Regions from separate parts of the Peribacillus sp. NPDC097224 genome, predicted to be linked through region 3. Evidence: riboswitches for the same ligand, from Rfam matches in the RefSeq annotation. Region 3 holds a riboswitch; each other region holds the start of a gene.
What was found. A riboswitch is a leader RNA that binds a small molecule or an ion and turns the genes downstream of it on or off. The one in region 3 is predicted to bind cobalamin.
Positions count from the first base shown of each region.

Region 1: linked by a shared signal. The riboswitch ahead of metE (5-methyltetrahydropteroyltriglutamate--homocysteine S-methyltransferase) and the one ahead of ACIQXR_RS07780 (hypothetical protein) in region 3 are both predicted to bind cobalamin.
Region 2: linked by a shared signal. The riboswitch ahead of ACIQXR_RS18930 (hypothetical protein) and the one ahead of ACIQXR_RS07780 (hypothetical protein) in region 3 are both predicted to bind cobalamin.
Region 4: linked by a shared signal. The riboswitch ahead of ACIQXR_RS06070 (helical backbone metal receptor) and the one ahead of ACIQXR_RS07780 (hypothetical protein) in region 3 are both predicted to bind cobalamin.

Region 1 covers NZ_JBIWDK010000004.1:3,824-11,311, reverse strand. Annotated here, with positions in the region: gene ACIQXR_RS09515 (ABC transporter ATP-binding protein) at 1-643, shown strand, start outside; gene ACIQXR_RS09510 (ABC transporter permease) at 685-1,476, shown strand; gene ACIQXR_RS09505 (ABC transporter permease) at 1,481-2,266, shown strand; gene ACIQXR_RS09500 (acyl-CoA thioesterase) at 2,307-2,783, opposite strand; gene metE (5-methyltetrahydropteroyltriglutamate--homocysteine S-methyltransferase) at 2,776-5,082, opposite strand; cobalamin riboswitch at 5,222-5,419, opposite strand; gene ACIQXR_RS09490 (potassium channel family protein) at 5,702-6,124, shown strand; gene bcp (thioredoxin-dependent thiol peroxidase) at 6,187-6,657, shown strand; gene ACIQXR_RS09480 (aminopeptidase) at 6,669-7,488, shown strand, end outside.
Region 2 covers NZ_JBIWDK010000014.1:7,794-15,281, forward strand. Annotated here, with positions in the region: gene ACIQXR_RS18915 (transglutaminaseTgpA domain-containing protein) at 1-1,649, opposite strand, end outside; gene ACIQXR_RS18920 (DUF58 domain-containing protein) at 1,639-2,826, opposite strand; gene ACIQXR_RS18925 (AAA family ATPase) at 2,826-3,782, opposite strand; cobalamin riboswitch at 3,971-4,190, shown strand; gene ACIQXR_RS18930 (hypothetical protein) at 4,353-4,898, shown strand; gene ACIQXR_RS18935 (ABC transporter substrate-binding protein) at 4,902-5,852, shown strand; gene ACIQXR_RS18940 (VWA domain-containing protein) at 5,991-7,385, opposite strand.
Region 3 covers NZ_JBIWDK010000003.1:221,902-229,389, forward strand. Annotated here, with positions in the region: gene ACIQXR_RS07755 (PucR family transcriptional regulator) at 1-266, opposite strand, end outside; gene ACIQXR_RS07760 (MetQ/NlpA family ABC transporter substrate-binding protein) at 401-1,222, opposite strand; gene ACIQXR_RS07765 (methionine ABC transporter permease) at 1,273-1,941, opposite strand; gene ACIQXR_RS07770 (methionine ABC transporter ATP-binding protein) at 1,928-2,944, opposite strand; SAM riboswitch class I at 3,014-3,123, opposite strand; gene ACIQXR_RS07775 (MBL fold metallo-hydrolase) at 3,450-4,271, shown strand; cobalamin riboswitch at 4,363-4,564, shown strand; gene ACIQXR_RS07780 (hypothetical protein) at 4,793-5,017, shown strand; gene ACIQXR_RS07785 (hypothetical protein) at 5,047-5,238, opposite strand; gene ACIQXR_RS07790 (YheE family protein) at 5,297-5,500, opposite strand; gene ACIQXR_RS07795 (YheC/YheD family endospore coat-associated protein) at 5,561-6,703, opposite strand; gene ACIQXR_RS07800 (YheC/YheD family endospore coat-associated protein) at 6,754-7,488, opposite strand, start outside.
Region 4 covers NZ_JBIWDK010000002.1:532,620-540,107, reverse strand. Annotated here, with positions in the region: gene ACIQXR_RS06085 (ABC transporter substrate-binding protein) at 1-1,019, shown strand, start outside; gene ACIQXR_RS06080 (FecCD family ABC transporter permease) at 1,034-2,032, shown strand; gene ACIQXR_RS06075 (ABC transporter ATP-binding protein) at 2,029-2,877, shown strand; cobalamin riboswitch at 2,999-3,176, shown strand; gene ACIQXR_RS06070 (helical backbone metal receptor) at 3,343-4,308, shown strand; gene ACIQXR_RS06065 (FecCD family ABC transporter permease) at 4,271-5,326, shown strand; gene ACIQXR_RS06060 (heme ABC transporter ATP-binding protein) at 5,333-6,805, shown strand; gene cbiB (adenosylcobinamide-phosphate synthase CbiB) at 6,802-7,488, shown strand, end outside.

The DNA.
Region 1 (7,488 bases), on a different contig from region 3:
GCTGAAAAAAGTATATAAGGTGTCTGATGAACAATATAACGATCATATGGCACATGTAATCAAGACGTTGGATATCGGGCCTTTGCTGGATAAGCCGGTGCGTAAGCTGTCCCTTGGCCAGCGGATGCGTTGTGAACTGGCTGCTGCCTTGATACACAATCCACCGTTGCTTTTCCTGGATGAGCCGACGATCGGTCTTGACGTGTTAGTGAAAATGAAAATCCGTGAGTTTCTGAAGGAAATCAATGAAAGATACAACACGACCATCCTTCTGACCACGCATGACTTGGGGGATATCGAGGCCTTGTGCGAGCGGGTGATCATGCTTGATGAAGGTCAAATCATTTATGATGGGGAATTGCAAAGCCTGAAAGATAATTGGGCAGAGGAAAAACAGGTCCACTTCCAATTCATCGAATCTGTCGAACTGAATGAACTGCAATCCTTACCGCTATCCTTTCATGTCAATTGGGAGCACGATGAAAAGAATCATGCATACATAGCCGTGTTAAAAGAGGAAAGTGATCATATTTCACAACTTGTCGCCGCTGTCGTTTCACATTTTAAAATCAAGGACGTCAAAATCCATGAAACGTCCATCGAAGAGATTGTTCGTAATATTTACGAAGAAGGCACGGTCTGACTCTTTCAGAAAAAATGTGTCTACCAAGAAGGGAGAGGACCATGGGAAAGTATCTTGCCATGATTCGCATGCGTTTTTTGATGATGCTTGCGTATCGAACCGATTATTATACCGGTATTTTAATTTATAGCATCAATATTGGTGCTTATTATTTCTTGTGGAATGCAATATATGGAGAGAAAAGTTCCATTGAAGGACTATCCAGCATGCAGATGACCACCTATGTGGCGGTTGCCTGGATGGCGCGCGCCTTTTATTTCAATAATATTGACCGTGAGATTGCCGATGAAATCAAGGACGGCAAGGTCGCAATCGAGATGATTCGGCCTTATAACTATTTAGGGATGAAGACGATGCAAGGCCTGGGTGAGGGGATTTTCCGATTCTTTTTCTTCTCGATTCCAGGTATGCTGCTCGTCGCCATCATTTTCCCCATCCATTTGCCAAATGAACCGGCAACATGGGGGCTTTTCGGAATTTCCCTGTTATTCAGCTTCATCATCAATACGCAAATCAACTTATTAACGGGAATTACGACATTTTTCTTATATAATAATGCCGGATTGATCCGGGCGAAACGGGTCATTGTTGATTTGTTTTCAGGCTTGTTATTGCCTATCAGCTTTTATCCAATCTGGGCACAGGACATCATGAAGTTCCTGCCGTTTCAAGGAATCAGCTATGTCCCGAGTATGATTTTCACGAATGGATACGGAACGGGAGACATCGGCATGGCTCTTTTACAGCAATTGATCTGGGTCATCATTCTCGTTATCCCCATCCAGGTTTTATGGATAGTCGCAAAAAAACAGCTGATTATTCAGGGAGGTTGATGGGATGTTCTACGTATCAATGTTTTTTCAATATGTGAGTCAATATATGAAAACGAGATTGCAGTACCGGGCTGATTTCGTCATCGAGATTCTTTCTGATTTGTTGAACCAAGTCGTGAATCTGGTGTTTATCTTAGTGGTCTTCGGACATACGGAGTTCCTAAGTGGGTGGAGCCGGGATGAAATCATTTTCATATACGGTTTTTTCCTTATCCCGTTTGCGTTATTTTCATCCTTTTTCAACATCTGGGATTTCAACGATCGCTACATCGTCAAAGGGGAGATGGACCGGATTTTAACAAGGCCGATTCACAGCCTGTTTCAAGTCATCTTAGAGCGGATTGAGCTTGAATCATTATTTGGTGTCGTGACCGGTTTGATCATCATCTTCTATTCCGGTGTTTCGTTAAACCTGGAACTAACTTGGTATGACCCGATTCTCTTCATCATCTTTGCAATCGGCGGGGCACTCGCGTATGCCGCCATCTTTGTTGCGATTGCAAGCATCGGCTTCTGGTCTGATGCCAAAACGTCCATCATGCCGATGATGTACAACATCGGGAACTACGGGCGCTATCCGGTTGATATTTATAATAAGGTCATCCGCTTTGTTCTGACTTGGGTGCTGCCGTTTGCCTTTGTCGGTGTGTATCCCGCTTCCTATTTTCTTAGAAAAGAAGAGTGGTACGCGTATGCATTCGCCACACCTGTTATAGGGGTCGTCTTTTTCATGATCTCAATCTTCATTTGGAATCAGGGTGTGAAAAGGTACCGCGGAGCAGGAAACTAAAAAAAATCCCTTCAACAATTTTGTTGAAGGGATTTTTTGCTTATATGCGTTTGTTTTTTCTCTCAAGATATCTAGCTTGTGCTTGGACGTACTGCCGCTTTTCTTCTTCCGTTTCCGGTTGGACCTGTGGAACCGGTATAGGCTTTCCATCTTCGTCTATCGCAAGCATCGTTAAAAAAGCGCGGGCGGTGAGTTGCTTTTCGCCAGTCAACAGGTTCTCCCGTTCTACTTTTACGAATACCTCCATTGACGTTCGATGGGCACAGGTGACATAGGCTTCCAAATTGATAGCATCCCCGGTCTTAATGGGGGCCAGGAAGTCAAAGGAGTCGCTTGAAGCGGTTACGACCGGTTTCCGGCAGTGGCGCATCGCTGCAATGCAGGCGATTTTATCCACATACGCCATCACTTTTCCACCAAAGATGGTATTGTGATGGTTCGTATCAGGTGGAAAAACGAGGTCCGTTAAAAACGTCCGTGACTGTTGAACGGGAATGCCTGTTGTTAAATCAGTCATTTTCCTGTTGGACCAATAGCTTATTCCGGACAACCGTTGCGGCTTCGACCATATTTTTCAGTGAAGCGACGGTTTCTGGAACGCCCCTTGTTTTCAGGCCACAGTCAGGGTTGATCCAAAATTGGTCTTTATCCAGTACCTTGATGCCACGTTCGATCATATCGACCATTTCTTCCACTGCAGGAACGCGAGGGCTATGAATATCATACACACCAAGGCCGATTCCTTTTTCATATGTTTTCTCCTCGAATGCGGAAGCGAGCTCGCCGTGGCTGCGGGACGTTTCAATGGAAATCACATCAGCGTCCAGGGAAGAGATGACATCCATGAAGCTATTGAAATCACAATAGCACATATGGGTGTGAATTTGTGTTGTGTCTTCGACGCTCGAAGTGGAAATCAGGAATGAATGGACCGCCCAGTTTAAGTACTCATCACGGTCGCTTTTTTTCAATGGAAGGCCTTCACGCAGGGCTGGTTCATCGACTTGGATCATTTTGATCCCTGCTGATTCCAGTGCCTCTACTTCTTGTTTCAAGGCCAATGCCAATTGATAGCAGATATTTTCCCGTGAAATATCGTCACGGACGAACGACCAGTTCAGAATCGTAACAGGACCGGTCAGCATTCCCTTCACCGTTTTTTTCGTCAAGGCTTGTGCATACACACTTTCTTTGACCGTCATCGGATCGATGAAATGGACATCTCCATAGATAACGGGAGGTTTGACACAGCGGGAGCCGTATGATTGAACCCAGCCTTTTTCAAGGAAGACGAAGCCGCCCAATTTATGGCCGAAAAACTCGACCATATCGGTTCGTTCAAACTCCCCGTGCACAAGGACGTCCAATCCGATTTCTTCCTGGATATCAATCCATCTGCCAATCTCCTCGTTCACGAATGCTTCATATTGATCAGCCGTCCATTCACCGCGTTTGAATTTCCCGCGGGCCTGTTTAACTTCCGCGGTCTGCGGAAAGCTTCCAATTGTCGTGGTTGGAAGGAAGGGCAGGTTGAAATACGCCTGTTGTTTTTGATAGCGCTGTTTAAATGGCAGGGTACGGCCATGGGATTGCTGCTTCGCCTGTTCGACAGCGGATTGAACGTCTTTATGGTTTCTGGCCTTTGAATTATTTAAGGTCTGCCATGCAGCTTTGTTTGCCGTCACCTTTTCTTCGATTGATTCTGGACCTTCGTTGTTTCCTCTGACCAAAAGTGTGATTTCTTCTAGTTTCTCATCAGCAAAGGCAAGGGCTTCTTTCACTTCGCTAGCTAGTTCTGTCTCGTTTCGAACCGTCACTGGAACATGTAGCAGGGAGCAGGAAGGTTGAAGCCAAATTCGATCTTCGGCTACGTGTTTCGTAATGGACTCGACCAACTTGATTTTTTTCGTCAAGTCAGAAAGCCAAATGTTTTTCCCATCAATCACACCTGCCCCAAGTATTTTATCTTGCGGGAAGCCGACTGTTTGAAGATTGCTGAGATTTTTTCCTTTGTCATGGACCAAATCAAGGCCAATTCCTTGAACGGGCAAGTCGATCACTTCTTGGTAGTGCTCTACAGCATCAAAGTATGTTTGCAGCATGATGTTCAGGTTGGGGACAGCTTCGTTCAATTTTTCATACAGGTATGTAACAGTTTTCATCTCGTCTTTGGAAAGGGAAGAAACAAGGGAAGGTTCATCGATCTGCACCCACTTCACGCCTTCTTGTTCCAGCTCTCGCAAAATTTTTGTGTATAAAGGCAACAGGCTCAGGATGATGGCCGGAAGATCACTTTTTTCATAGCCCTTTGACAAAGAAATGAATGTGTAAGGTCCGACTATAACTGGTTTCGTATCGATTCCTAGTTTTTCCTTGGCTTCGCGGTAAGCGGCAAGCGGCTTGTTTTCTGTCAACGTAAGCTGGGACTCTTTTAGCTCTGGAACGATATAGTGATAATTTGTATTGAACCATTTCGTCATTTCGGAAGCGACTTCATCCTTGTTCCCACGGGCCATTGAATAATAAACGGAAAGGGGGACCGTGCCACCCTTATAAGCCGAATAGCGTTCTGGCACCAGGCCGAACATGACGGACATATCGAGCATTTGATCATATAACGTAAAGTCGTTAACCGGGATGATATCGATGCCTTGATCTCTTTGTTTTTGCAAATTGCCTAAACGGATCGCTTCCAATTGCGCCATGAATTCCGTTTCATTTAATGTTCCAGCCCAATAGGCCTCTAATGTACGTTTCCATTCACGATCCTCACCGATTCGTGGGTACCCTATATTACTACTTTTCAACACATCCATCTCCTTTTAATGAAATAACAACAAAAAAGCATCCCTAACCGTCAAAAGAGAAAGTTAGAAATGCTTAAAATAAAGGGGCACGAAAATACCCCTTATCATTATAAGGTCCCTAACACCTCCCTATCTCCCGTAGGTTAAAACAGTGTTGTCGAAATAGGCAGGTCTCCTGACTCAGGGAACTCTTACTTAGCACTAAAAGCCTTCCCAATCCAAAAGGACCAGTGGCATCAAACAAAAGCGCTATACATTCCCATTACAGTGGCGGGACCGTGCCGGAATTACACCGGACTTCCCTTTTAATCCTAAAAGCTTAGGAACCTATCTCCACATATGAAATTCATAAAAAACTCCGTCCGCATAAACACGGACACTAAAATTTACAAAATATTATAAAAACTTAACCCATCTTAGCATATCCCGACCAAATGGGTCAACAAGGAAAAAGTCGGGAAATGGGGTCTGACCCCCACCATGTGGCACGAGATCCCATGCTGTATCTACGTTCTCTTGATGGTGCAGCAGCTGGGAAATAGGGTCTGACCCCTAAAACGAGCATATATTGACTCGCAAAAGAGTATGTATAAGGGAAGTGGGTTGTTTTTGAAATGAGGCGTGGGGGATGACCTTTTATATTTTGATTGTGGGGATTATCTTTTGCATGGTGATGAGCATTCGGACCTTATTTCTTTCTGAGTCGGAGGCAAAGAAGTTTTCTCTTGAAGATATGCTGTGGCTCGGCAATTTATATGCGACATTATTAGTCGGTTTTGCACTGATTTATTTATTATACGAGCTTCAGAATCATTCGGTGATTCTTGATATGGGCAATCGCTTGGATGGGACCTTTTCCGAGCAGCTGAAGACTTCATTTTATTTTAGTGCGATGACGATGTTCTCCGTCGGATACGGGGATATCTCCCCAATCGGAATTGGCCGGATGATCGCGACAATCCAAGCTTTCATTGGCTATACGCTTCCTGCGGCATTTGTGATCAGGGCTGTCATCGATTTTGAACAGAAGGAAAGAAAGAACAAGAAATGAAAGTTGTGTTTCTTTCAATTATTGGGTACGCTTACCATGATGAAAGAAATGGAGGGTTTAGAATGACGGTCGAAATTGGAGAAAAAGCACCAGACTTTCAATTACCAGCAAACAACGGAGAACAAGTTACCCTATCAGGATTCAAGGGTAAACACGTTGTATTATATTTTTACCCAAAAGACATGACACCCGGTTGCACGACGGAGGCTTGTGATTTCCGTGATGCTAATGAACAATTCGAAGAGCTTGATGCTGTCATCATAGGCATTAGCCCGGACCCGGTAACACGTCATGAAAAATTCATTGAAAAACATGGGTTGCCTTTCCTGTTGCTTGCTGATGAAAAGCAAGAAGCCGCTGAATTATATGGCGTATGGAAATTGAAAAAGAACTTCGGTAAGGAATACATGGGCATTGAGCGTTCGACTTTCCTGATTGATAAGGAAGGAACGATCGTTAAAGAATGGCGTAAAGTCAAAGTAAAGGGCCACGTCGAAGAAGCGTTGGAAACTCTTCGTGACCTAGAAAAATAAGGTACAGGCTAATGAAGGATGAGCGACTTATCAAGCTTGCCAAGCAGCTGATTCATCATTCACTGAGGCTGCAGGCGAAAGAGCGGGTCTTGATCCGTGGGCCTGTTGCAGCAAAGGCCCTATTGAAGGAACTGATTGACGAAGCCTATAGAATGGGGGCCTATCCTTATGCGGAACTTGAAGATGACGAAATTACCAGTCATCTGCTAAAAGGGAATGTTAAGGAACAGCTCGATACCTTATCAAAATGGAATTATAAGAAATACGAAGATGTGGATGCAGTCATCATCATATCGGGCGATGGAAACGAAGGGCGAGGAGTGAGTGTCCCTCATGAGAGATATCGCCTTCAGGAGGATGCCATGAAAACGTCCACCATGTTCTTCGTCAATAACCGGCGCTGGGTGTTACTGAATTATCCGACCATTGGTTCTGCAAAAAATTCCGGCATGAGCTTTGAGCAGTATGAAGATTTCTTGTTAAACGTGTGCACACTTGATTATCACAAAATGGAAAAGTCCATGAAGCCTCTAAAGGATTGGATGGATCAAACGGATCAAGTTCGGATCATATCGCCGGGGACTGACTTGGCTTTTTCCATTAAAAATATCCCCGCTGTCATTTGCGCTGGTAAAAACAATCTTCCAGATGGTGAAGTGTTCACGGCACCGGTAAAAGACAGTGTCAATGGCACGATTTCCTTCAATACTGCTTCCGCCTATCAAGGAGAGGTATTTGATGGGATAACCCTTACATTTAAAAAGGGAAAAATCATGAAAGCTTCTTCCAATCAGTCGGACCAAATGAATCGTTTGCTCGATATGGATGAAG
Region 2 (7,488 bases), on a different contig from region 3:
GGTACCCATCCCAATCCTGAAAAATAAACCTCCACCCATGAATGGGCATTATTATTCGTCACTTTATAGGCGGATTCACCTTTATAAATTGATTTCTCCCCTTCCGTATATCCCTTTACCCATCTTGCCGGAATGTTGGCGGCACGTAATAAAATGACCATCGCCGTTGAATAATTATCGCAATACCCAATTTGGGTCTCGAACAAGAATTGATCCACATAATCCTGATTATCGCCTGGATACGGAATGTCTTCTTTAGAATAGCTGAATTCAGGACCGTCGAAGTGATTTTCTATCGCCTTTGCCTTATCGTACCAATTATCCTCATTCACCGTAAGTTCGTTGGCCAGTTCATAGATACGGGTTGGCAATCCCTCCGGAAGCTGTGTATTGCTTTCCATGAGGACATCCATCGTTTCATCCTGTTCCGTAACTTTCCGTAAGTCAGCCAGATCATAGCTAGGCATTTCATAAACCAGTTCATATTCTTTCGTGGTAAGAGGCTTACTGCCTTCGTCTACCGAAATGTACTTGTCCATATTTGTATAATATTTAAACCAATCTCCATTCTCAGCCTCTACCTTCTTCAGGTACCCTGATTGGGGATGAAGAAGGTGAGAGTAACTTTCCATCATGGTTACCCTTGTATTCATGTCTTCCGTTTTCAACACTTCAGGAATCTCAAATTCTTTTATATCCTTCAAATCCTGACCATTAGAGAAACTGATATAGTCTTCCATTCCCTCAACGGAAACCCACCCTTTTCCGGTATAGATATCTTTGTTCTCGACTTTCCAATAGTGTCCGGTATTGGTCGTATTATAAAAAATGACCGTATTGTCCGGCTCTATCGACCCACCAAGTGATGAATCATCTTCGTCATACCCCACCCGTTTTTCAACGGAGCTTTCATCACTTCCTGTCACCTTATCGGAATAAGAAACAATGAACGGTACAGGGTCCGGCCATTGTGACGCGAACTTCGGAGCAGTGAAACCAACGAGGACGCTTACTAACAGCATCCCCGCTAGCATGATGGCCCATTTACTGAATGAACCTCCTGAAAACACCAATCTCTCTTGTATGGACAAGCGTAGCATGGCCAACACACCAAGCATCGAAAACCCGATGATGATGATCCTGATCATGGCCATATCCCCATCATATGGTGTGAATGTATCGAGAATCGATAGGAAAATGATCGTTAATATATAAAGTAAAAATATGTTTCGTCTCACCGTCACCCAGTAATGAATCAAGTATGTCACAAGCCAAAGAAGCACGAAAAACAACAGCGTTCTAAAGGGGTTGGAAAGCAGCTCCCACTTCCCCTCATACATATTCGAAACGTTAGCCGTTATATCCAGCAAATCACCAGTAAGCCATTTGAAGGTCAGGAAAGGATCTGACGAATACAAGAAATGGACCGCAATTAATATAAAGGCACTTACGAGGATGAAACGCACAAACCAGTGGATACCAAAATAGTGTAGGAGCAAGGAAAATAACACAAAGATAATGAAAATCAAGATATTTCCTGTATCCGTAAGCTTCTCTACGGGTCGTAACCATTCGGTAATCAATAGAAGACCAAATATATATAAGAAAACATGCATCCACCTTTCCGATTTGGTAGAATCAGCGTTCATTTGCCTTCACCTCGGTTCGTTCATTTTGAAGGTGACCCTGTTCAAAGAAGACCAACTTTATTCCACGAGCCAACGCCACCGACTTCGCACGTATTTCCTCACCCGTGAAGTCTCCCTGACTTTTCACGCAAAATACCGTCATCGCTTTATTCCCGGTAAATGCATTCCAACCTTCTATCTTTTCCATCGTTAATTCGGACACAATGAATATTACAGAAGCGTTTGATGGTACAACTCCCTTGTTCTTCTTTCCATTCCAGACGTTTGTATGTGTGGCCCTTGATTTTGCAAGACGGTAAAAGAGTCTTCTCCTCTGTTTACTGCCTCCTTTAGCCGGTACGGCCTCCATTGATCCCGTACTGGTTAACCCAACATCCATACCCTTCTTTATCAAGGCATGCACCAAAGAGGCCGCAAGTACGATAGCTTCTTCGAAGAAGGGAGAGGCGTACTCATCAAGCATAATAAATACATCACGGTTTTTCTGCACTTCAAATTCCTTCGTCATGATTTCACTTGTTCGGGCCGTTGCCTTCCAATTTATCCAGGATAATTGATCACCCGGCTGATACTCCCTGATTCCGGACACGACCGAATGTTCCCGCTGTATTTTTTTCGTCGTACCAACTTGTCCTTGATCGAAGACATGCTCCAACTGTTTATAATTCAACTCCTGATAAGCCGGGAAAACGGTGAGTTTCAAAGGGGCATGCACTGTCGCTTCTTTTTCATAGAGTCCAAAGAAGTCCCCTATTTTGAAGCGAACCGATTGGATGACATGTTCTCCTCTTGGCAGATTCTCCAGGGTATATGTCAATTGGAAGGATTGTTTAAATCCTGGAAAAACCAATGTTTTCTTTTCCAGTTCCATCGGCAAATCCTCTTCTACCACCATATATAAAAGAGGCAGTCTGTTTTTCCGGGAGAATACCAATGTCATATCTACCGACTCTCCGGCCTGGCATTCGTGTTTACTAATTCTTCTCTCCACTTCAAAAGCCTGAAGTGGATAAAACAGCAGAATCATAGAGTACGCACCGAACGGCAAAAAGGTATAGAAAATGAACCAACTGATAAACCCGCCTTGAAACATCGCAAAACAAAAGGAAATGAGCATGAGCACTATGATCCCACAGACATTCCTGTTTTTCTTCAGTATGGTAAGCACATTCCGCATTAGGTCACGGCCCTCTTCACGGGTACCTGCGTCGTAGCCACTACCTCATGTATCACCATGTCAGCATTCACCCCCGAGTAATTCGCTTCCGGATTAAGGATTAGCCGATGGGTAAAAACGAACGGTACCAAATGCTGCACATCATCAGGTAAAACGTAATCCCTTCCCTTTAGGAGCGCATAGGCTTGGGCTGCCTTCATTAGGGCAATCGATCCACGTGGGCTCACCCCAAGATATACACTTTCATGCTTACGTGATTGATTAGCTAACTCGACGATATACGTCTTTATCGTATCATCCACGATCACGGCCTTTGCCTCTATCTGCAAATCTATCAGTTCCTCTAACGAAATCACGGATTCCAATTCTTCAATCGGAGCCGTATATTGGGCCCGATGCAACACTTCTATCTCTTCTGCCACTTCCGGATACCCCATCTTCATTTTCAATAAAAAACGATCTAGCTGTGCTTCTGGAAGTGGGTATGTGCCTTCGTAATCAATTGGATTTTGAGTGGCCATGACGAAAAACGGTTGTTCCAGTTTCCTTGTCACACCATCCACCGTCACGCTTGCCTCTTCCATTCCTTCAAGTAGGGCGGATTGCGTTTTCGGTGATGTCCGATTGATTTCATCGGCCAAAATGATATGGCCCATGATTGGCCCCGGTCTAAAGATGAACTCTTGTTCCTTCGGATTGAAAATCGATACCCCCGTTACATCGGACGGTAGCAAGTCAGGCGTGAATTGAATCCGTTTGAAATCCGCCCCGATGGATTTCGCTAGCGCCCTGACCAAGACGGTCTTCCCCACGCCCGGGACATCTTCCAATAAGACATGTCCACCAGAAAGGAGCGCCACAAGACTTAGTTCTGCTATATCTCTTTTTCCAATAATGACCTTTTCAATGTTTTCCAAAATCATATCCAGTTTCTGATTCACTTGTTTATAAACCATTCTCTACCTCCCATGATTATGTAAATCACTCATGCTTAACCCTTATTTATTCGACATCCATTTTACATTAACCTCCAATTTATCCTTACAAAGTGAGTTTACTAGAATAATACCCCTATAAAAGAGATTTCTTGAAATCTTTTCACTATTTAAGTAATTAATTATGATAGACTGGTACTAAGTGAATATAAACCTTGCAGAAAATAGGTGCTGACTTGTCAGCTTAATAGGGAATTCGGTGTAAAACCGAAGCTGTTTCCGCAACTGTAAGTGCTAATGAAATAAGAAATATGCCACTGTTTGTGAATGAATCCGCACGCACGATACCATTCATTCAATCCAAATGGGAAGGTTCTTAGAGTAAAATGATGCACGAGCCAGGAGACCTGCCTTTTTTTTATCGTATTTTGCTCTTCGGAAGTTAGGAGGATTGTACGGCAATCTTCCATCTTTTTTTTCGTTCGAGATACATAGATGTTTGTTTGCCGACCAATACCTTTGGTCGGCTTTTTCTTTTGCGCCGAAAAGCAATACGAAGGTCATTCACATTATTAAAAAGGAGGAAAAATTATGGAAAAGAAGGATGCCCGCTTTTTATGCTACCCATTCATGCGCGAATCAGTTTCAACCGTTGATTATGAAATTCGCACCGATTCATTGACGACTCAAATGGGACTGGCAGCGTCGTTCACGAAAGAGATTCCTGAAGTCTACAGGGATTTAATGGAACTGTTGCCGATGGCTTATCATTTAAATGGTTCTGCCCGGGGGAAATTGGCCATAACCGAAGACGGTCTAAACCGCCTAAGTGAAATCTATGACTATTATGTCGCTGAAGTGAAAGAACGCATCGAAACATTTGTGCTACCCCAAGGATCGACGGCAGCCTGTATTTTGCATACTTGCCGTAGTGAAGCCAAGAAATCCGTCCGTGCCTTGCATAAAGTCAGTACGGAAAAAGATGTGCCCGCGATTCTTTTTGATTATGCTCATTTGCTTGCCAATGTTCTATTCGTGATGGCTGTCTATGTCAATAAACAACTGGGTGTCGAAGAGATTCCCTTTATCAGCAAATCCTATCCAACCAAAACAATGAAAAAGAAAACGGAGGAATAAAACATGATAAGAACAGTAAGATCCAGTTGGATTGCCCTTCTGATGGTCGCCCTTTTCCTTACAGGATGTGCCTTGAATGATGATCAGAAATCGATAGAGAAAAAAGATCCTGCAACAACTGAAGAAGTCAAATCCTATACCGTCACCGATGATAGTGGAAAAGAAATCACATTTGATAAGGTTCCGGAAACGGTCGTTTCACTTCAACCCAGTAATACGGAGATTTTATATGCCCTTGGTGTAGGGAATAAGGTGATTGGAGCGACAGATTTCGATAACTATCCTGAGGAAGCTAAAGATGTCGAGCGTGTCTCTGATTCGATGACGATCAATTCCGAAAAAATCATCTCTTTGAAACCGGATGCCATCATTGCCTACACAATTGGCGATGAAGCAGCATTAAAGCCGCTTGAAGATGCGGGAATTCCCATTTTCATTATTAAATCAGCCGTGACCTTTGATGATGTATATAGCGATATTGATCAAATTGCCAAAGTCATGGGCGTAACGGACCAAGGGGATGACCTAGTCAAAAACATAAAAAAACAAATCAAAGATGTTGAAGAAAAAGTGGCGAGTGTCGATTCTAAAGAAAAAACATATTTCGAAATCAGCCCTTCTCCGGAAATCTATACAGCGGGAGCTGAAACCTTCCAGCAAGAGATCTTGGCGTCTGCCGGTATCGAAAATATCTTTGCCGACCAAAAGGGCTGGGCGAAAATAGCAGATGAAGAAGTCGTCAAGCGCAACCCGGATGCCATCATCACAACCGTAGGCTATGTGGACAATGCTGTGGATGAAATCAAATCCCGTAAAGGTTGGAAAGATGTCAGCGCCGTGAAGGAAGACCAAGTATATCAGCTTAGCGAAGACGTCATGTCACGTCCCGGACCGCGTATCGGAGAAGCCGTAGAACTAACTGCAAAGACCATATATCCGCAATTATTCAAATAAAGACACACTCAAAAGGGGTAATTACGCCGAAATCGTATATATAATAAAAGGCGGAAACGTTGATATAACAACATTTCTGCCTTTTATTTTGTGCATGAATCCTCTTGAAAGAGGGCTATTAGACAGCCCCTTTGATTATTAATCTTTATATTTCTCTTTCATTTCTTCTTCTTTCTTTTTAATTGATTCTTTTAAACCCTCCCCTTCATTTTTCACTGTCGTGTTCAATTCTTCATATTTTTCGTCATAATACTCTTTTATTATTTCACGGCGTTGTTTGACTAAACTGCGAGCTTCCTCCCAAGTCTCATAATTTATTTGTTTCTTATCCTTTAAATAACTCGTAGCCTCATACATGCGATTGCTTTCATCAGAGGAAAGCCTAGAAAAACTGTTTTTTTCATCAAGTAAAGACGATGTCTTCTTATTTTGTTCATCCCGAACGGTACTCCAATTTTCATTGCCCCAATTCCACCATTGGTTCCACAGATCTCTACGCTCTTCATCCCACATCTTATTGAAATCATCGGCATTATTGACCATTTCGAATTTCCCTCCGCCAGCTTCAGCAACTTCACGTAATTGTTTTTGCCCCTCACTATCCATATCGAACCCTATGATGTTAATCACTGGTTCAATATTGGAATCATGCAAGTCTTTAGCTGCTTTCACTGGATCACCGTCGCAGGTTTCGATTCCATCGCTGACGACATAAATGATATTTTGACCTTCTGAACCCGCTTTTTCAAAATCTTTCTTTGTTTCCGAAATGGTCTTGGCAATCGGTGTCCATCCTGTCGGTTTAAATTTATCTAAAGCTTTCCTGAAGTCCCCTTTATTATATGGGGCCAAATCATAAACCACTTCCGTACTATCACAGGATATCTTCTTATCTTTATCATCGTTGCTTCCTTTATGCCCATAGACACGGAGCATGACATTTGCCTCTTCCGGAAGGGAAGCTACAAATTCATTAATCGCTTTTTTCGCCAGCTCCATTTTTGTTTTCCCGCCTACTTTTTGGTTCATGCTCCCACTTGCGTCAAGCAAAATTGCAATATTCACGTCGATTCCCAATTCACCACTGCCGTCGATGGTGATTCCACCTGGCATCTCTGTTACCGCCGTTTCAATGGAAGGGTCGAATGCTTCGAAAAACTGATACTTTTCTTTGTAGTTTGCACCTTCGCCCATTAGTTTTAATAAGCTCTGATAAACTTCGAAGCTATCCTTTTCCTGAAAGTCCTGATTGTCTAATGCTCTATGTATAATGGCTTTATTGTATTTATTCCCTGTGTACTTCCCAGGGTTTTCTTTAGTCATTTCTTCAACGGTGGTAGCAATCTCGAAATCTTCTTCCAGCTCTTCATCTTCTTCTGAACGCCCTTTTTTTTCGGTATTCTCACCACGTACTTCTTCCTTTTCTTCTCCGTTCATCTTTTCATCTTTCGTATTACAACCAGAAAGAGCAAGCAAAACGAAGAGAGTGGCCAGACATATCATCCCTAGCTTCCACTGTTTTTTCTCCACCATCGCACCTCCAATTTTACATTTTTATCCACAACATCCATTACCCTATTTTTTCATTAAAAAACCCATTCTCTTTTAACACTAAAAATCTTTTGCTTCTATCCAA
Region 3 (7,488 bases):
TCCCAGTTCGTTAGGGGCTGGGAGGCACGCGGCCCAAATAAAAAATCATTCCAAGTAGTTTGGGTAGTGGAGGTGTTTGGACTTTGGAGTGATGGAGTGTCAAAGAGTAGCGTAAGCAAACGGATTTCCTCCGCCGATATGTCTGAGCGGGGAATGCCAATTGTATGGCCGAATGGATCTTCCAACCAGAAATATGCCGAGATGTCCTGTGCATCTTTTTTATCTGAAAGGGAGTTCGGGAATGTATGTTTAAGCTTATTAAGCATCATGTTCACCTTCTTTCCATTCCATTATATCCAAAAAGGGCAAAGCGGAAAAGAAAACAATGACTGCGTTCATAGGTATTGTTAATCAGTAAAGGCCTGCCCCAGACAGGAGCAGACCCATACTTGCTGTTTCCTTATTTCATCCAATCAGGTTTACCGAAGCCTTGGAACTTGTCATCAATCACCTTTTCAAATTCGGCACTTTCTACAACTGATTTGATATCTTTTGCAAATTGGGCGTCTTTATCCTTAGTGTTTACAGCCACGACATTGCGATACGTATCTGGCATGTTTTCTAAAGCAAGAGCATCTTGAAGGTCCATTTTGGCGGCAATCGCAAAATTACCAGGAACGGCCGATAGGTCAACACTGTCCGTTGCACGAGGTAATTGTGCCGATTCCAGTGGTTCGAATTGAATGTTCTTCGGATTCTTTGTTACATCTTTCTCGGATATTCTTAATGGGTCAACATCCGGATCCACTTCAATCAGGCCCTCATCCAATAAAACTTTAAGTGCACGGGAGAGGTTGACTGGGTCATTGGGAACGGCGATGGTCGCACCATTTTTAATATCGGCCAATGATTTGTATTCCGTGGAGTAAATGCCCATCGGTGCCGTTGGAACAATAATAAGGTCAGAGAGTTCTAAATCATGTTCCTTTGCGAAATTATCCATATACACTTTATGCTGAAAGAGGTTGGCATCGATCGAACCATTACCAAGTGATTTATTCGGCTGGATATAATCACTGAATTCGACGATGTCCACTTTGTAGCCAAGGTCTTCAAGTCCGGGTTGTATGGCCTCTATCACCATGTCGGCATAAGGGCCAGTCGTTGCCCCAATTTTTAATTCTTTTTTGCCCTCCGTTTTAGTTGTCGCATCGTCATTTCCGCAAGCTGACAACCCAAGGGCTAATGCACATATAGATAATAATGAAGTGATTTTTTTCACGAAAAATTCCTCCTTGTTTAATGTAGTGTCATCGTTAACATTCATGAATCTTATCGTTTGTTTACATAGTGAGAGGCCTTATCGCCTATCATTTGGATGATTTGGACAAGACAGATCAGAACGACCACCGTTGTGATCATGATCGTGTTGTCATAACGGTAATAGCCGAAACGAATCGCGAGGTCACCGATTCCTCCTCCGCCGATTGTTCCTGCCATAGCCGAGAAGCCGATGAGTGATATTGTCGTTAATGTCACGCCTTGGATGATTCCAGGCCTTGCTTCAGGAAGAAGCACATCCTTGATGATCATCCATGGGGAAGCGCCCACGGCAATCGCGGCTTCAATCACTCCCTTATCTATTTCCCTCAATGCAGATTCTACGATCCTAGCGAAAAAAGGTATGGCGGAGACTGATAGGGAAACGGAAGCCGCTAGCGGTCCAATTGTTGACCCGGTAAGGAATTCGGTTAAAGGAAGCAAAGCGACTAAAAGAATGATAAACGGAATCGAGCGGACTAGATTGACCACGAAACCGAGGGACCGATTCAACGTGATATGTTCAAAGAACAAATTTCTGGTCGTCGTAAACAGCAACACTCCTAGAGGCAGTCCAATCAGGAGGGCAACCGCAAGGGAAATTCCGACCATATAAATCGTTTCCAGAAAGGCTTTATTAAGGTCAGGCAAAATATTGATGATGGAATCAAGCAGTGACATGATTTAACACCTCCACGGATTGGGTCCGGCTTCTTATGTATTCAAGGGCTACTTGCACTTCTTCAGGCTCACCAATCAATTCGATGATCAAGATTCCTAGAGGGACATCCTGGATATATTCAATTTTCCCGTGCAGGATATTCCCTCTGACAGAATAGTTTTGTAGAGTATCCGAGAGTATCGATTCACCAGCGGTTTGCCCTTCAAATTGTATTTTGATAATCGTTCCTTTGTTTTCCCTAATAAGGTGGGGAGGAAGTTCAAAATCCAATACGCTGCTGATGAACTGCTTAGTCAGTTCTTGTTTGGGTTGTGAAAATATTTCATAAACAGGGCCATCTTCGATAATTCGTCCATCTTGCATGACGGAGACACGATGGCACAGTTCCTTGACCACTTCCATTTCATGGGTGATCAACACGATGGTGATGCCCAGTTCTTTATTGATCTTTTTCAACAACTGTAAGATCGACTTCGTTGTGGTTGGATCAAGGGCTGATGTCGCTTCATCACATAATAGGACGGTAGGGTCATTCGCTAAGGCCCGTGCAATGCCGACCCGCTGTTTTTGTCCGCCACTGAGTTGAGCCGGATAAACATCTTTTTTATCACGAAGGCCAACGATATCCAAAAGCTCTAGAACGCGGTTGGTAATGACCTCCTTTGGTTGATGGGCGGCTTTCAAGGCGAAGGAGATATTGTCAAAAACCGTTTTGGAACTGACTAGGGAAAAATGCTGAAATATCATGCCGATTTTCTGGCGTTGTTTGCGAAGCTCCTGGCTTGATAAGGTTGTTAAGTCGACGCCATCGATGATGATGCTACCATTGGTCGGACGCTCAAGAAGATTCAGACAGCGAATCAATGAACTCTTTCCCGCGCCGCTATACCCGACAATCCCATAAACCTCTCCCGTTTGAATGGTTAAAGATACATTATCCACTCCGATAACTCGGGTATTCTTCGAGATATATTCCTTTCGAACTGAACGAATTTCAATCATGATGCTATCCTCCTTATACATAAAAAAGCTACCTCTATCATTCAGAAAGAGGCAGCGAAATTATATCCCGTCTTATCTTTCAGAATGGTATTTCATTCTGCAGGAAGGGGCACCATTCCCGATTTGGGGCGGTTGCCGGACGTCATAGGGCCTGGTCCCTCAGTCACTCTTGATAAGTTAATTACTATTTTAGTATTTTATTATTTTTTTAATATAATCTATATTATTTGTTAAATACAGTAATGTCAATTATTTTTTGAATTTTATCAAGATTATGAATCGAATGATCTACTTGCCCAGATTATAGTGGCCATTTGCTAAGTTACACGGAACGTCCCGGATCTTACATGGCCTGTCTGCGTAAGAATATGGACTTTGATCACTCCCATCATTAGAAAAAATATTATACTTGTAAAAAGTATGGAGAGATAATACATTTATTGTAAGTGAATTAGAAAATAAAGGATGATGAGGTTTTCCAAAAAAATGATTGGGGTGGAAAGTCATGCTGGAAATGAAAACGATAAACGATGTGGTTTGCGTAAAAGGGACACCGGAAGGAAACAAATCAGGCATGAGCGTGAATGTGTTCTTAACCGATGGCATGTTAGTTGATACGGGGGCAAAAATCTTGTTGAAGGAACTTACTCCATTCTTTGAAACCGCTGATTATGATATGGTGGCGCTGACGCATTATCATGAAGACCATACGGGTGGGGCCGCATGGATACAGGAACATAGGAACGTCCCCATCTATATTCATCCGATGTCCCTCGATATTTGTGCAAAGGATGCCGAATATCCCGATTACCGCAGAGTTTTTTGGGGAGACAGGGATGCCTTCAAGGCAGAACCATTGGGAGGGGTCGTCCATTCACGCACTCAAACATGGGAGCCAATCTTTACACCAGGGCATTCGAGGGACCATATGGTTTACCTGAATCATAGTAATGGCATGCTGTTTTCGGGTGACCTGTTTGTAACGCCGAAAACAAAGCTCGTTTTAAGGGAGGAATCAATTCCGTTCATCATGGAATCCATCAAGAAACTGCTTCGGTATGATTTTGTAGAGGTCTTTTGCTGCCACGCCGGGTATGTCCCGAACGGGAAGGAAATGTTTGAAAGAAAGCTCAGCTACTTGGAAAATCTGCGCGGTGAAATTTTGCGTTTGCATGATCAAGGATTGGAAGTCCATGAAATTCAGCAAAACGTGTTGCCTAATCGGTATCCGCTTATCGAGATATCCGGTCATGAATGGGATTCGGAGCATATCATTACATCGATACTGAAAGAGAGTAGGTTGTATTCAGAGGAAAGGAAGAAATGATGAATAAGAGGATGGGGGATAGGGTCGAAGAACAAGGCGGGAGCCTCATTGTAATCCTAGTGAAAATTTGATACAGTTAAACTGAAAAATAGTATTTCGTCTAGAAATGGGTGCAGATAAGAACATGTAGCTTATCTGCTTAAAAGGGAAGTCGGTTAGAATCCGACGCTGTCCCGCAACTGTAAATGAGAGCGATTCGAAGGAATGCCACTGTCTTTTTTGCAAGAAAAGATGGGAAGGTTCGAAAAGCGATGATCATGAGCCAGGAGACCTGCCCGTTTTTAGCACAACGCCAGAAACCTACGAGGATAGGGGGTGTTAAGTGCGAAAAATTAGCAAGAACATGCTTTCTTATTTTTGTAGAAAAATGGGGAATCATGGTCATTTTTGTTATGTTTCGTTTGCACTCTAACAACTTCTGAATGGGAAGTTGTTTTTTGTTTTTTACAAGTCCATATTGGACAACATTCAAAAAGAATCCTGTTAATTAGACAGGACAGCTATCATAGGGGGCCATATCATTGTTTGGTACAGTTGAGCATTTTACGGACTATTTAAAAGCGCAAATCATGCGTAACTTTTGTGTGGAAGAAATGATATCTTTAGATGATTGCCGAGCAAGCTTGATTGAGGAAATCCAGGTTCATGGCAAAAACGTAGAAGATAGGAAAGAATACGAAGCAAATCTTGAAAGAGCCTTTAGCCAAGTGAATCTAGAAATATTCGGCTATCAAGAAATCAAGTAAAGAGCCGCCCATAAGGGAAGCTCTTGTTTTCAATCTTTATTGATGTTCGGTTCCGTTTCATCATGAAAGTCATGGGCTTCCTCAATGTTCAAGGTGTCCGCGGCTTCATAGACGTTTCCGCCAGCAAGTCCTTCATTGATGATACGATCGATATCGAGATATACAGAATCCTTACCGTCATACTCGGTATCCTTCAGAAATGTAATCTTTTCTTTATCCAAATGAACTCCCTCCTTGGCTTTTTATTAGTGTTAGCCAAAGAGGGATTCTTTATTCTATTTAGTCGTACACGTGGTACACCATTAAATCATGAATCATGCCCTTGAGTTTTTCTTCCTCTGACTCTACAGGCGGATTGGTTAACCACTCAATGGACCCATCTTTATGATAGAGGGCTTGGACGGCCAATTTATTGAAGTAAAAGGAAATCTTCCAGCCAGGTAAATTCTTGTGCAACGGCTTCCATTGAAAATGCGTAATCATATGTATAACCTCCATATCGCTGTTTCTCATTTCATTATAATGGAAAAAGCAGGATGGAGGTTATTTTCTTATGTGATTCGGAAAAGTTAATTCAATGAACAGGTTTTTTAAATGTAGTAGGCGGCTCGCTTCAATTTCCTCTTCATCAAATTGCATGGGTTTTGAATTGACTTCATAAATGAATAGAGCACCGGATGTATCTTCCCCGATATCAATGGAGAATTCCCCAAGAAAGCCAAACTTCCTGGAGAGGATGATTCCACATCTTTGCGCAATGTTCGCCAACTTCCTGTTTAACGGCCTCGTTTGTAGCTGCTGATAGGGAAAAAGCTTTCCCCCCCTTGGCGTATGGGTTGTGATTTCCTGGGTTTGCGACATCCTCACGCCCTTGCCGGTCACTTTATAAAACCCATTTTCATAATGAACAAGAATACGGTAATCGTATCGGTGTCCATTCAGTTTCTTTGGAATGACCGCTCGTTGGGCCAGATACCCCCTCTTTTTGAGCGACGCCTTATTGGCTTCCCAAAACGCGGAGAAATCAGGGTACAATTCCTGATGTTTCAGGCTATTGAATTGGAGGGTGCCATCAGGTTTTTCTAGCAGGGTGTAGATGCCCTTACCTTGGCTTCCTTTGCATGGTTTCAAATAAATATGTTTGTGGAAATGTAAGAAGTCCGCTAGTTGGGTAGGGTCGGATAGGTCTATGGTCGATGGAAGATGGCGGGCTAGAGATCCATCTTCCGTCAATGCTTCGTACATCAAGTACTTATCCAAAAAATGAGGGTTGAATAAAGTGATGCGATGTTCTTTAAAAAAGGAAAGGAGTTCTTGAAAACTTTCCGATGCTTCGAATCCCCTTTTGGGAATGCGATTATAAACGATATCGGGCAGTGGTAATTTTACCTCATTCCATGTGTTCGTTTGTGAAGAAAAGATGAAGCCTTTCATGTAGTTGGAAAGCAAGGATTCAACCGTGAATACATAGGCCAATATCCCATGATTCGATAAATATTGAGATAAATTCTGAAAAAGTGTCAAATTCCCCCCTATACCTGATTCCTTCTTTGGATCTAGAGAGGTCAAGATACCAACGACTAGCACCCGGTTTCCCGGAAATAAAGTAATCGGAAAAAGTGCCTGATCCTGGGTGTCCTGCTTAAAAGGGATTTCCTCATTCGCGGCTCCCGCATATAGCTGCATATCTTCCTCGTTATGGCTCCATCTCTCAGAGGGAACATCATAAAAAATGTTCATTTCTGTGTACCAATCGTTTGTGAAATCGTCTGTTCGGTAAGATAAATGGCATAATCAAGGCTGAGCTTCCTGGTTAAAAGTTCAAATTCCTTTAACTTTGGATGGGAAAAGATAGAACGGCCTGGTTTAGAATTAGCTTCGAACATCCATACTTGCCCTTTTTTATCCAATCCGAAATCGAAGCCGATTTCTCCTATGATGCCATCTAGGTGCTCCTCGATGCTTTCACTTAATATAAGAGCGGCTTCTGATAGCTTTTCCTCGATCCGTTTAGCTTCTTCGTCATCTCCGTATAGTTCGGCAACCGTCTTGATGACCCCGCCGCTTTTAATATGGGTCGTCACACTGCCAGCCCCGGAAACTTTTGCGGCGATGGCCGTCACTTGCCAAACCCCATTGCTGTCCTTGTTCGTATGGACCCTGAAATCCACTGGCCGCTTTGAAGAGCGGATTAACGGGATGCCTTGTTGAACGATCAGGTTCTCAAGCGGTCGATTATGAAATACATGTTTGAGGATGGATTCGAGTGTGGAGAACTTTTGTAATTTGTTTTCCTGTTCCTCATTTTTATACCGGCAATAGTAGACATTTTCATGCTTATCATACAGAATTTGATGAATGCCGAGGCCAAGGCTACCATGAATGGGTTTGATATAGACTTGGCGATAATGCGACAGAAGCGTCTCGACGACGGATAGAGATTGAAAAGGGTAGGTCTCCGGTAAAAATGG
Region 4 (7,488 bases), on a different contig from region 3:
CTGCAGAGGAAAAAGTGATTCAAGATCAACTTGGCCGTGATGTAACGGTACCAGGTAAAGTGGAACGTATTGCGGTCGGTGGCATTCTTCCGTACTTCTCGACTTGGTATGTAGCGACGAATTCGACGAAGGAAGTTGTCGGCTTGCATCCTAATGCGTATAATGCCGCGAAAAACTCGATTCTTTCTGAAATATCACCCGATATTTTAAAGGCAGATACATCATTCATTAAAAATGGCGAAGTGAACGTGGAAGAATTGATGAAAGTCAATCCGCAACTTTACTTTGAAAAAGCACAGGACCAAAAGTCCATAAACAAATTAGAAGATGCAGGTGTTTCGGTTGTGGCACTCAACCCTATGGATGCAGCAGCTGCGGAGCCATTGGCTACCTTCAACAGTTGGTTGGAACTGACTGGGGAAATTACGGGCACTACCGAAAGAACGGACAAGTTCTTGGAAAAAGGCCAAGCCGTGCAAGCCGAATTGGATAAGAAATTAGATGGCATTAAAGATAAAGACAAGCCTAGAGCATTGATCCTCTATCAGCACAGTGATAAAAGCATCATGGTCGGTGGGAAGAACTTCTTTAGTAACCAATGGTTAAATGCTACAGGGGCCTATGATATAGCAGCAGAAGAAGTTACAGGAACAAAAGAAGTCAATATGGAACAAATCTACAAATGGAACCCGGATATCATCTACATTACGAACTTTTCGACAACTCAGCCTGAAGACCTAACGAACAATACAGTGAACGGACAAGATTGGAGTCAGGTCAGTGCTGTACAAGAAGGAAATGTATATAAAATTCCGCTGGGCATCTATAGATGGTTCCCACCAAGCGGTGATGCACCTCTTATGTTAAAATGGATGGCTCAGAAAAATCATCCCGAGCTATTTGATTATGATATGAAGGATGAAATCACGGATTACTACTCAGAGTTCTATGATTATGATGTAACGGAAGAACAAGTAGAGAACATTCTTCACCCATCTTCCGAAGCCGCAAAACAGTAAAGTAGGGAATGAAAATGAAAAAATGGAAAACGGTCCTCTTCTGGATATTGCCCATTGCGATGGTTCTCCTATCATTGAGCATCGGACGCTTTGGAATGGACTTAGGGACTCAAATTAAAATATTGCTTTCAACCGTGTTTCCAATCGAGCCAACATGGACACAGATGGAAGAAACAGTGGTCCTTCAAATACGTCTGCCACGAATTTTACTGGCCTTGTTAATCGGTGCGGGCCTATCGATTGCAGGCGCCTCTTTCCAAGGGATGTTCGGCAACCCCTTGGTCAGTCCCGATATCCTAGGAGTGTCTGCAGGTGCTGGGTTCGGTGCTTCCCTTGGGATTTTATTATTGGGACATGGTTTTGCATCTCAAGTCTTGGCACTTGGCTGTGGTTTAGCCGCCATCGTTTTCACGTTCATAATCAGCGGCAAAAAAGATTCACCGGTCTTCATGCTTGTTTTGGCTGGGGTTGTCACCTCCGCCCTTTTCCAAGCGTTGATCTCGTTAATTAAGTTTGTCGCCGACCCTGAGGAAAAGCTGCCAGCCATCACATACTGGTTAATGGGAAGCCTTGGAACGGCCACATACAAGGATTTATATGTGGGTGGACCAATCATCCTTGTCGGCATCGTGATTTTGTATTCACTACGCTGGAGAATCAATTTACTGACCTTACCTGAGGATGAAGCAAAATCGCTAGGTATCCCGGTCACTAGATTGAAGTGGACGGTCATTCTTGGTGCGACGTTAATTACGGCTTCTTCTGTAGCGATAGCCGGTATCATTGGCTGGGTTGGATTGATTATCCCTCATGTGGCAAGAATGCTCGTCGGGAACAACAATCAACTTGTCTTACCGGTATCCCTATCGATTGGTGGTGCCTATTTACTCCTGATCGATAACCTGGCACGTTCTGTAACGGCTACGGAAATTCCGCTATCGATATTGACAGCCATTATCGGCGCACCATTCTTTGCGATTCTACTTAGAAAGACAGGAGGTGGGTGGTCATGAAAATCGAGGTGCAGGGAGGGAATTTTTTCTATGCTAAAAAAAGAGAGAAAGCTCCTTTTCTTTACCAGAGCGACATTGACTTTTCGTTGAATGACGGAGAAATCATGGCGATCCTTGGCCCGAACGGTGCCGGTAAAACCACGATGCTGAAGTGTATCACCGGCCTTCTTGATTGGAAAAAGGGTCAAACGCTCATCGACGGAAAGCCGCTTACTGCGCTATCACGCAAAACGATCTGGAAACGAATCGGTTATGTTCCTCAGGCACATAAAATGGTTTTCGGATTTACTTTGGAAGAGCTTGTCATTATGGGAAGGGCGCCTTATATCAGTACGCTGTCCCAGCCTTCTGCAAAGGACCGGGAGGCTGCCATCGCTGCTCTTGAAATGGTTGGCATTGCTCACCTTGCCAAAAAGTCCTGTAATTCCGTCAGTGGTGGGGAATTGCAGCTGGCCTTGATTGCCCGGACGCTTGTATCGGACCCGGATGTATTGATTCTTGATGAGCCAGAATCGCATCTTGATATTCAAAAGCAAATCGTGATTTTACAGACACTAAAGCGGTTATCGAAAGAGAAGAACATTTCTTGTATCATAAACACGCATTATCCGAACCACGCATTCTACTTGGCTGACCATGTTTTAATGACTGCCAAGGAAAAGCGTGTGGTGTATGGCGAAGTCCGCGAAGTGATGACGGAAGCCCGGATGAAAGAGTACTTTGGAATCGAAATGAAGAAAATCATTTATGAGGAAGAGGATGACTTTTTGATTGAAACGATGGTGCCGAAAGATCTAGGTCTTTTACGTGATCAAAGTACATGCCGTTTTAATAGTGACATCTAAAGCTATAGAAGGCAGCCATGTGATGGTTGCCTTTTTGCGTTCCAAATCTTAATTTAAAGTAATCTGAAATATCATATAATACGATTTCCTAAATGGTGTATAATGAAAGGCAGTGAAATTATATACATATGAACAATTTGGTGTCTGTAAGGACTTGAAAGGGAAGTTGGTGAAATGCCAACGCGGTCGCGCCACTGTAAATGGGAGTTAACGGATGTATACCACTGTATGAATAATATGGGAAGGTGCCGTTAGCAATGACCATGAGCCAGGAGACCTGCCAAAATTGTACACCGGTAACCACGCGGATGGGGAGGTGTGTGGCAGAGCTATGTCCCTTTTTTGTTCCGTTGCCATACATGCATCCTCCGTTTTGATGGGGGATGCTTTTTTGTATGTCTTTTGATATTCGCAACACATGTGTGAAGGTCCAGAAATGAACTCAAAAATGATGGAGGTTTTAAGATGAGGAAGATATATAGTTTCATGCTTGTGATGGGATTGATGGTCGGTATACTGGTTGGCTGTAACGATGCCTCCCAGGATAGAACAGGAGAAAACCAGTCGACAAAACAAGCTGTTAACCAGGGCTTCCCGCTTTCGTTAAAAGATGCAGTGGGTAACAAAGTCACCATCGAGCAGAAACCAGAAAAAATTGTTTCATTAATCCCAAGTAATACAGAAGCGGTCTTTGCGCTAGGTTCGGGTGAGAAAGTGATTGGAGTGTCTGAAAATGACAATTACCCGGAAGAAACGAAAGATATTCAGAAGATAGGTGGAATGGAAATAGATACAGAGATGATTTTAGCCTTGCAGCCTGATATCGTTCTTGCTCATGAGAGTGCCCATAATTCCAAAGAAGGAATCCAACAGCTTAAGGATGCGGGTATTCCAGTTATAATCGTGAATGATGCTAAAAGCTTTAAAGAAGTGTATACGTCTATCGAGATGATTGGAACGGCAATAGGGGAACTGGATAAGGCAAAGGAAATCGTCAAGACGATGCAGACCAAGCTGGAAAAGATCAAAGAAAAGGCTAAGGCAATCAAGAGTGAGGATAGAAAAAGTGTTTTTGTAGAGGTTTCACCGTCACCTGAAATCTATACAACGGGAAAAAATACTTTCATGGATGAAATGCTGGACATCATTTCAGCGGATAATGTCGCAGGTGAATTGGATGGCTGGGTAAAACTCGATGAAGAGTCGATGATAGCGGCCAACCCGGATGTCATCATTACAACCTATGGTTATTACACAGGAGATCCAGTCAAAGAGGTAACGGGAAGAAATGGATGGGCCGACATTCAGGCAGTTAAGAATGGTGAGGTTTTCGATGTCCATTCAGATATTGTCACTCGTTCCGGTCCTAGGCTTATAGAGGGAGTAGAGGAACTTGCCAAATCAGTCTATCCGAACGTATTTAAAAACTAAACGGGCATTGGCCTATGTATTTGCCCTATCATTTTTGGTTATTTCGATATTGATCGGTATTTCCTTAGGATCGGTTTCCGTTCCTATACCAGTGCTTTTGCAAATCATTGGCAGGGAAGTCCTTCATTTGCCCCTGGCCATGGAACCGGATGGGACACTGACGAATATCGTGATGAACATCCGCCTGCCGAGGGTCGTGCTTGCAGGTTTGGTTGGGGCATCCCTTGCAATAGCAGGGGCAGCATTTCAGGGATTGCTCAGGAATCCCCTAGCTGACCCCTATACCCTGGGAATATCCTCAGGGGCTTCGCTTGGCGCAGTATTAACGTTGTTTTTGAATTTGTCACTGCCGTTTTTTGGCCTATATACACTGCCTACATTAAGCGTTCTTTTTTCATTGTTGACGATTTTTTGCGTATTGACCTTTGCAAGAAAAATGGATCGTTCCATGAAGGTAGAAACGATTATTTTAACCGGTATCATTTTCAGCTCGTTTTTAAGTGCTTTCATCTCATTGATGATTGCATTGACGGGTGAGGAGTTAAGGCAAATCATCAGCTGGCTGATGGGAAGTGTCTCGATGCGTGGTTGGAGTCATGTCACGATCATTTTGCCATTTTTCCTCCTTGGTTCTCTCGTTTTGATGATGAACACCCACGAATTGAATGCCATGACATTTGGGGAAGACCGTGCGAGGCACCTAGGCGTGAATGTTCAGCGGAGGAAGATGCTGATTCTGATCGCCGGCTCGATACTGACAGGGGCTGCCGTAGCCGTATCAGGGACGATTGGCTTTGTAGGGCTGGTCATCCCCCATTTGGTCCGCAGGATTTGGGGGCCAGACCATACGCATCTGTTGCCATTATCATTGATTGTGGGAAGCGGATTTTTAATATTGGCTGATCTGGTGGCACGAACGATCATCGCACCGACAGAATTGCCGATAGGTGTTATTACTTCGCTTATCGGTGCGCCGGCATTCGCATTTATTTTATTAAAGAGACGGAGAGAAGGGTAGAAGTGTATGCTTGAAGTTAAAGGGTTAACAGGAGGATATGATAATAAAACGGTTTTGGACTCCGTCTCATTTGATGTGAAAAAAGGAGAATTATTCGGTATTCTTGGTCCGAATGGAAGTGGGAAAACGACGCTATTGGGGATGCTTAGCGGTATCCTGCCGTATCAGGTGGGAACCATCGATATTAAGGGGAAAGACCTGAAGGGATATTCGTCCAAACAACTGGCACAGGTCATCGCCGTTTTGCCGCAGCATTCCTCATTGGCTTTTTCCTATACAGTAAAAGAGACCGTTTCCCTTGGGCGATATGCGCATCAAACAGGGTGGTTTCATAGTTGGACGTCTGAAGACGAAGAAATCGTTCAACGCGTGATGATACAAACGGGAGTGGCAGTCTTTCAGGAAATGCATTTTGAATGTTTGTCAGGCGGGGAAAGACAACGTGTTTTGTTGGCACAAGCTCTTGCACAAGAACCGGAAATCCTTTTTCTCGACGAACCGACGAACCACCTGGATCTGTCTTATCAAAAAGAACTTCTTGATTTGATGAGGAAAATGGCTAAGGAACAACAATTGACGGTCATTTCAATTTTTCACGACTTGAACTTGGCTGGCTTATATTGCGATCGCCTGATGTTGCTTGAAAAAGGGCGAGTCCAAGTGATTGACGTGCCGAATGAAGTGCTTCAGCAGGAGCGGATTCAGGAGGTATATAGGACAAAGATCGAAAAACATCCTCATCCTGCCTTACCTAAGCCGCAAATGTTCATTGTACCCGAGAAGCATACAGGAGAGCTGGACCCTTTGGAGATCAATGAAAGTTATCTGAACCAGGCTCCGGAATTCCTTCATTTAAGTTCACCCATTCCGCTTAGAACCATGTCATCCGGCGTAACTGGTTCGGGAACGGGGTGGCATCAGCACTTTGTTAATCGACATGTCCACTACGATTACAATTGTGATGACCATATTGCTGAAATGGCTGACTATTTGAAGACATACGGATTTGAACCGCAGGAAACCGTCGGAATGATGACGGCCGTGTTTTTGGATACAGTGTCATATCGACTTCTAAGAGATGAGGATTTTTCGATATTCATCATGGTAACAGCGGGGGTAGGGAATGCCATCGATGCCTCTTTGGCAGACAGGCATTCATGGACTTCATCGCCGGGTACGATCAATACCTGGGTTTTCGTGAATGGCCATTTGGCGGAAGAAGCGTTCATTCACTGTATCGTGACAGCTACCGAGGCGAAGGTTAAAGCGCTTCATGACCTACATGTCTTAGATCAGGTGACAAACACATGGGCGACTGGAACATCGACGGATAGCATCTTGATTGCAGCCACACAAAGAGGAACCACCCTCCGTTATGCGGGTACCATCACGCCTCTCGGGAAGTTAATTAGCCGTGGCGTTTATGACTGTACAGTGGAAGCGATTGAAAATAGTAGGAAACGGATTGAAAGCTTATGATTTTTCACCATCTTTATGCAATCACATTGGCATTTATCCTAGATTTGGTCATTGGCGACCCTCCTGATTGGCCACACCCGGTTAAATGGATAGGTTCGCTTATCAATAAACTTGATGAAGCTCTCAACAAAGGGACAAGAAAGAAGCGGAATGGACTGTTCATGCTACTGCTCATCTTGCTGCTCGTGTTGGCGGCCACAGGCATCACCGTCTATTTAGCGTATAGAATCCATCCTGCTGCCGGTATCATCTGGGAAGCGCTACTCATTTCCACCACGATCGCTCAAAAGAGTTTAAGACGGGCGGGAATGGATGTTTATCGACCATTGAATACACGGGATATGGCCAAGGCGAGGCGGAAGCTTTCTTATATTGTGGGCCGTGATACGGCAGATCTAGATGAACCGGAAATTGTTCGGGGTACCGTTGAAACGGTAGCGGAAAACACGAGTGACGGTATTACGGCTCCCCTGTTTTGGGCTGCCATCGGAGGCGCGCCACTTGCCATGATGTATAGGGCAATCAATACATGCGACTCCATAGTCGGATACCAAAATGATAAATATGCTGACTTCGGATGGGCTTCTGCCAAGCTTGACGATCTAGTGAACTGGATTCCGAGCCGTTTAACCGGTTTTTTGATGCTGATTGGATCAAAGTCAGTCCATAACGGCTGGAAGGGG